Regions from separate parts of the Arthrobacter sp. 10T416 genome, predicted to be linked through region 2. Evidence: riboswitches for the same ligand, from Rfam matches in the RefSeq annotation. Region 2 holds a riboswitch; the other holds the start of a gene.
What was found. Region 2 has a riboswitch for S-adenosylmethionine ahead of AC1DBE_RS04120 (aminotransferase class V-fold PLP-dependent enzyme). Riboswitches for the same ligand answer to the same signal wherever they lie in the genome.
Positions count from the first base shown of each region.

Region 1: another riboswitch for S-adenosylmethionine. It lies ahead of AC1DBE_RS06115 (DUF1737 domain-containing protein); the one in region 2 lies ahead of AC1DBE_RS04120 (aminotransferase class V-fold PLP-dependent enzyme).

Region 1 is NZ_JBFTHI010000003.1:194,081-197,455, forward strand. It holds gene AC1DBE_RS06105 (glycosyltransferase family 2 protein) at 1-24, opposite strand, end outside; gene AC1DBE_RS06110 (ATP-grasp domain-containing protein) at 11-949, opposite strand; SAM riboswitch class IV at 1,417-1,531, shown strand; gene AC1DBE_RS06115 (DUF1737 domain-containing protein) at 1,546-1,881, shown strand; gene AC1DBE_RS06120 (rhodanese-like domain-containing protein) at 1,878-2,294, shown strand; gene AC1DBE_RS06125 (O-succinylhomoserine sulfhydrylase) at 2,291-3,375, shown strand, end outside.
Region 2 is NZ_JBFTHI010000002.1:37,856-41,230, forward strand. It holds gene rsgA (ribosome small subunit-dependent GTPase A) at 1-415, shown strand, start outside; gene hisN (histidinol-phosphatase) at 485-1,297, shown strand; SAM riboswitch class IV at 1,387-1,500, shown strand; gene AC1DBE_RS04120 (aminotransferase class V-fold PLP-dependent enzyme) at 1,534-2,964, shown strand; gene AC1DBE_RS04125 (class I SAM-dependent methyltransferase) at 3,049-3,375, shown strand, end outside.

The DNA.
Region 1 (3,375 bases), on a different contig from region 2:
CAGTGCCGTTTCATACCAGGACATCCGCGTACGCTCCGGTGCTTTGGCGGAATGACGCCGGGTTGAACGAGGGCAGGTTGAAGGACGCCAGGACGGCGTCAAGCAGCTCCGGTGCGTGGCCGCTGTGGGCGCCGAACCGGGCGCTCACGTCCAGGACCACGGGGGTCCCGTCCGCGCGTCGGCGTACGTCGACCTCCACCGGGCCGGTCAGCCCCAACATGCGGACCGCGGCCATGGCAACATTCCCCACGTCAATGTCCTTCCCCGCCTCGACCCGGCGGGCGCTCACGCCCCCACAGCCCTGGGCCGGCTCCGCTTTTTCCACCACGACGACGAACGGTGCGGCAGTGTTGTGCGCCGGCATCCCGAACACCATGGGGCCGTATTCGGTGCCGGGGATATATTCCTGCACGATCTGGCCCTCCGGCAGCCGGTGCCAGTCCACCTGGGCACTGCCGTCAACCACCAGGACCCCGCGTCCGCCGCCGGAGACCCGGGGCCTGACCACCACGGGTCCGCCCAGCGCCTCCATGGCGGCGGCGGCGCCGGCGAAGTCCCGCGGAACCCCGAAGCGGGGCACGGGAACGCCGGCGGCCTTCAGCTGCGTGGCGGTGTAGAGCTTGTCGTTGGCGATGGCCACGGGCCCGGGGCTGCCGACGATAACGCGGACCTCCGGACCGAAGCCGGCCCGGAACGCCGCCAACTGCGGGAGTTCCTCGCTCACCGTGGGGATGATCAGGTTGACGCCCTCGGTGGCCACCAGCCGGCGGAGGGCCGAGACCATCTCCGGGTCACGCGCCTCGGGGACACGGACCACGGTGATTCCCGAGCCGGGCGGGAGTTCGCGGATGTCGGTGCCCAGGACGGGGATCCCGCGGGCCTTCAACTGCGCCGCGATGGCCCTGCCTGCGCGGCCGCCGGCGCCGGTGACCAGCACCCGGGGCTTCACTGCTTGTCCGTTCTGGAGCTCAGGAGACGGCCGGGTTCGTGGGCGCCGGCCACCGGACGCCCCAGGAAAACGTAAATCGAGACCATGACAATCCAATTCCTTCGTTGAAGTTCCGACGGCCCCTCCAGAGCATCGCCGGGCAAATTGGCGGATCAGCAACCCCGTCCGGCCAGCACCGGACTCTGGAGTGGGATTGCGCTTGCCCTGGCCCCCTGATGCCCCCGCACTTCCCGTCCCGGGACCCCTGGACTAGCTCTCCCAGTAAAGGTGAGGGCGCTATCGGATATCCCGAGTAGGGACTACCCGATTCGGCGCCGTGGCCGTGGGCCGGCCTTGCAGGTAGTACTTAGGGATAGCTCCGGGAGTACCCGGCGGCGCGGCGTGCGGTCCGCCGGGACTCGTGCCTCGTGACTCAACATGACGGCCCCGCCGCGGCGGCCGCCACGGTTGGTGCTACGTTTTTGGGGAGTAATGAGACCCGGCGCCAAGCCCTGACTTGCCGGTCGGCAACCCTCCCTTTCGCGGCGGGGTGCCTCAGGTGAATACTCGGCATATCGACCACTCGAGCTGCAAGCGTGAAAGTAAGGAGATCCGTCATGCCCGACGCATCCGCCCCCTCAGTGCCCGCCACTGAGCCCGCACCGTCCCCCGCCGCCTCTGGCCAGGCCGCGGAAGAAAAGCTGGCCTACCGGCTCTTCACCGGCCCCGACGACCGCAGCTTCTGCGAGCGCGTGTCCGCCGCCTTAGCCGAGGGGTACGTGCTGCACGGCAGCCCCTCCGCAACGTTCAACGGCAGCACCGTCATCGTGGCCCAGGCCGTCGTCCTGCCGGCCGCCATTGCTAGCGCCGACGCCGCCGTGGCCAGCGCCGTCGATGACCTCGACGGCGCCGACCTGTCCGGGGCCGACTTTGCCGGCGAGGGGCACGCATGAGCTACGCCGGAGACCTGAGCCCGCAGGACGCCTGGGCCAAGCTGGAGGCGGGCGCCGTGCTGGTGGACGTCCGCACCGAAGGAGAGTGGTCCCGGATCGGCATCCCGGTCACGGCGCCCGGCACCGGCAGGGAGCCGCTCTTTGTGCAGTGGACCCTGGCAGGCGGCGCTCCGAACCCGCAGTTCCTGGACCAGCTGCAGCGCCAGGCGCCGGCGGCCGGGACCGCCGAGTTGGTCTTCCTGTGCCGTTCCGGCGCCCGCTCCATCGCCGCGGCAACGGCGGCCACCGCGGCCGGTTTCACTGCCTACAACGTCTTGGAGGGCTTCGAGGGCGAACCCGGCCCGACCGGGGCGCGGACCGTGAACGGCTGGAAGAACCGCGGCCTCCCGACCAGCCTGGAAAGCACCCCGTGAGCTTTAATCCCGACGCGCAGGACTGGAGCGCGGAAACCCAGGCCGTCCGTGGCGGGCTGGACCGCACCGGGTTCCAGGAAACCACCGAGCCGATCTTCCTGAACTCCGGGTTCGTCTACGAATCTGCCGCCGCGGCAGAGCGCGCCTTTACCGGTGAAGACGAACGGTTCGTCTACTCCCGCTACGGCAACCCCTCCGTGGCCACCTTCCAGGAACGGCTCCGGCTGCTCGAAGGCACCGAGGCCTGCTTCGCGACGGCGTCGGGCATGTCCGCGGTGTTCACCGCGCTCGGCGCCCTGCTTGGGGCCGGCGACCGCGTCGTCGCAGCGCGTTCGCTGTTCGGATCCTGCTTTGTGATCCTCAACGAGATCCTGCCGCGCTGGGGTGTGGAGACCGTCTTCGTGGACGGCCCTGACCTGGAGCAGTGGCGGGCGGCGCTGGCCGAGCCCACGACGGCGGTGTTCTTCGAATCGCCGTCGAACCCCATGCAGGAAATCGTGGACATCGCCGCGGTGAGCGAGCTCGCGCACGCCGCCGGCGCCACCGTGGTGGTGGACAACGTATTCGCCACCCCGCTGTTGCAGCGGTGCGGGGAACTCGGAGCGGACGTTGTGGTGTACTCCGGCACCAAACACATCGACGGACAGGGCCGGGTGCTGGGCGGTGCCATCCTGGGTACCAAAGAGTTCATCGAGGGCCCGGTCAAACAGCTGATGCGCCACACCGGGCCGACCCTGTCCGCCTTCAACGCCTGGGTGCTGAGCAAGGGCCTGGAGACAATGGCCCTGCGGGTGAACCACTCCGCCGCCTCCGCGCTGCGGCTGGCCGAATGGCTGGAGGCCCAGCCCGCCGTGAGCTGGGTGAAGTACCCCCTGCTGGCCTCCCACCCGCAGTACGAGCTGGCCGCCCGGCAGATGAAAGCCGGCGGCACTGTGCTGACCCTGGAGCTTGCGCCCTCGCCGGGGCGTTCGGCCAAGGACGCGGCGTTCGCGCTGCTGGACGCGCTGCGGATCATCGACATCTCCAACAACCTCGGCGATTCGAAGTCGCTGATCACTCATCCGGCCACCACAACACACCG
Region 2 (3,375 bases):
CGGCAAATCCACCATGGTCAACGCGCTCACAGGGGCCGAACGTGCCACCGGCGGCGTCAACGCCGTGACCGGACGCGGCCGCCACACCTCCTCCTCCGCCCTGGCGCTGAAGGTCAACGACGCGCCCGCCGGCAGCTGGATCATCGACACCCCCGGCATCCGTTCCTTCGGCCTGGCCCACGTGGACCCGGACCGGATCCTGCGTTCGTTCCCCGACCTGGAGCCGGGCACCGCGGACTGCGAACGGGGCTGCAAGCACGACGCCACCGCCGTTAACTGCGGCGTGGACGCCTGGGTGCAGGGCGGCCACGCCGGACCGTCCGGCCCTGCGCGCCTTGCCTCCCTGCGCCGGCTCCTCGGCACGGATCCGCGCATGGAAGCACAGGAAACCAAGGAGCTGGGCAGCGTCTCCTAACAGGGTCCGCCCGGCCGGCAGCGACGTGGCCTCCCGGTCCCGGGAGCTTTTTGACGGTAGCTTGGAGGCATGAGCCAACCCGCTTCGAGCTACAACGATGACCTGCGCCTCGCCCATGTACTGGCAGATTCCGTAGATTCCCAGACCATGAGCCGCTTCAAGGCGCTCGACCTTCGGATCGAAACGAAGCCGGACCTCACCCCCGTCACTGACGCGGACAAGTCCGCCGAGGAAGCCATCCGTGGCCAGCTGTCCCGCTCCCGGCCGCGCGACGCGGTCCTGGGCGAGGAGTTCGGCAGCTCCGGCCACGGCTCGCGCCGCTGGATCATCGACCCCATCGACGGAACCAAGAACTTCGTCCGCGGCGTCCCCGTCTGGGCCACCCTGATCGCTCTCGTGGACGAGGGCGAGCCGGTGGTCGGCGTCGTCAGCGCCCCGGCCCTGGGCAAGCGCTGGTGGGCCGCCAAAGGCGCCGGCGCCTACATGGGCCGGTCCCTGGCCGCCGCCACCCGGCTCAAAGTCTCCAACGTCTCGCGCCTCGAAGACGCCTCGCTGTCCTACTCGAGCCTGGGCGGCTGGAAGCAGCGCGGCAATCTGGACGAATTCCTCGGCCTCACCGAGGAAGTCTGGCGCACCCGCGCATACGGCGACTTCTGGTCTTACTGCCTGGTGGCCGAGGGTGCCGTGGACATCGCCTGCGAACCCGAGCTCAACCTTTACGACATGGCGGCGCTGGTCCCGATCGTGACCGAGGCCGGCGGGCGTTTCACCTCGCTGGAAGGCGAGGATGGCCCGTTCGGCGGGAACGCGCTCGCCACGAACTCCATCCTGCATTCGGAAGTCCTCAAGCGCCTGAACCCCGGTCTCGACGACCTCCTCTAGCCCGCTCCGCGGCAGGCAGCCGTAACACAACGCTTCACATTCCGGACCTCCCTTTCCCGGGCGGCACGCCATGTCCTAGGCTCGAACCAGGTCACGAGTGCCAGCGCTAAACCCCGGTTTGCTGGCCGGCAACCCTCCATTCGCGGCGGGGTGCCCCGGGTGACGACCTGGCCGGTCCGGAGCGGACCCGGCAAGCGCGGATCCCCTGTGAGCGGGGTCCTTTCAAGCGAGGTCCCATGACGACTGCCACCATTTCCACCCACCCCACCTCTTCCGCCGGCGCCCCGGTGCCGGCCGACGCGCGGTTCGACGCCGCCCGCAGGCCGCTGTCCGCCGTGTCCGGCGCTGAAATCCAGGCGCCCCTGATCCAGGGCGGCCACGTCCGCTACGCCAACCTGGACTACGGCGCGTCGGCGCCGGCCCTGTCCGTGGTCTCCGCCTACCTCAACGAGATCCTGCCCTACTACGCCAGCGTCCACCGCGGCGCAGGCTACGCCTCGCAGCTCAGCACCTCGGTCTACGAAAACGCCCGGAACATTGTCCGAGGCTTTGTGGGCGGCCGTGCGGACGACTCGGTGATCTTCACCCGGAACACCACCGACTCCCTGAATCTCCTGGCCGGTTGCCTCCCGGCGGCTGACGGACGCCCTACCGGCGAGGTGCTCTACCTCGATATCGAACACCACGCCAACCTGCTGCCCTGGCAGAACGTCCCGCACCGCAGTGTGGTCGCGGCCCCCACCCTGGCCGGCACCGTGGCGCGGCTCCGCCAGGAACTCGCCCGCGGCGGTGTGAGCCTGCTCGCCGTCACCGGCGCGTCCAACGTCACCGGCGAGATCCTGCCCATCGGCGAGCTCGCCGCCCTGGCGCACGAGTTCGGCGCCCGGATCGCCGTCGACGCCGCCCAACTGGCCCCGCACCGCCGGATCAACATCAGCGCGGACGACGTCGACTACCTCGCGTTCTCCGGCCACAAGCTCTACGCCCCGTTCGGCGCCGGGGTGCTGGTGGGCCGCCCGGACTGGCTCGACGCCGGAACCCCGCACCTGGCCGGAGGCGGCGCCGTGCGGGACGCGAGGCTCGACTCCGTCAGCTGGACCACGGGACCGGCGCGCCACGAGGGCGGCTCCCCGAACGTGCTGGGGGCTGCTGCCCTGGCCCGGGCCAGCCAGGTCATCGAGGCGCTCGACGACGTGCAGTGGCACGCCCACGAGGACGCCATCCGGTCCTTCCTGGTGGAGGGACTGGAACGGATCGACGGCGTGAGCGTCCACCACATTTTCGAGGACACCGCCGCCGGTAACGGGCCCGGAACAATCGGCGTGGTCAACTTCTCTGTGGCCGGGTACGACGCCGGCCTGGTCGCCGCCTACCTCTCGGCGGAGCATGGCATCGGCCTGCGCGACGGCCGGTTCTGCGCCCACCCGCTGCTGAAACGGCTGGGCCTGCCGGCCGGGTCACTCCGTGCCAGTTTTGGCCTCGGGTCCCGCCTCGACGACGCCCAGCGGCTCCTGGCCGGGCTGCAGGAGCTCCGGCGCAACGGGCTCGGCTGGGACTACGTGGTGGACGCGGGCCGCTGGGTCCCGGCCAACGACACCCGCAGCTATCCGCACTGGGCACCCAACACCCCGGGCACGGCCGGCGCGGCGCCCTGCACGCTGGACTGACACCAGCGCCGGCCGCAAGCGCCGGGCCCCCGCGTGCGGTAAATTCGGTAGGTACCAAATTCAAGCTGCCGGAGGAGACGACACGTGGCACGCGGGGGCCCAAAACTGCAGCACCAGCGGCGGCAGGAGCTCGGCCAAAGCTTCCAGGACGGCGGGGAACACTACGACCGGGTGCGGCCCGGCTACCCGGCTGATTCCGCCGACTGGCTGATACCCGCCGGAGCCAGCGACGCCGCCGACCTCGGCGCCGGGACGGGCAAGTTCACGGCGCTGCTGGTCCGGCGCGGCCTCCGGACCGTGGCCATCGACCCGTCAACGGACATGCTGGAACAACTGCGCGCATCATTGCCCGGAGTCGCCGCCGTCGAGGGAACCGCCGAACGTACCGGCCTGCCGGCAGACGCCTTCGAC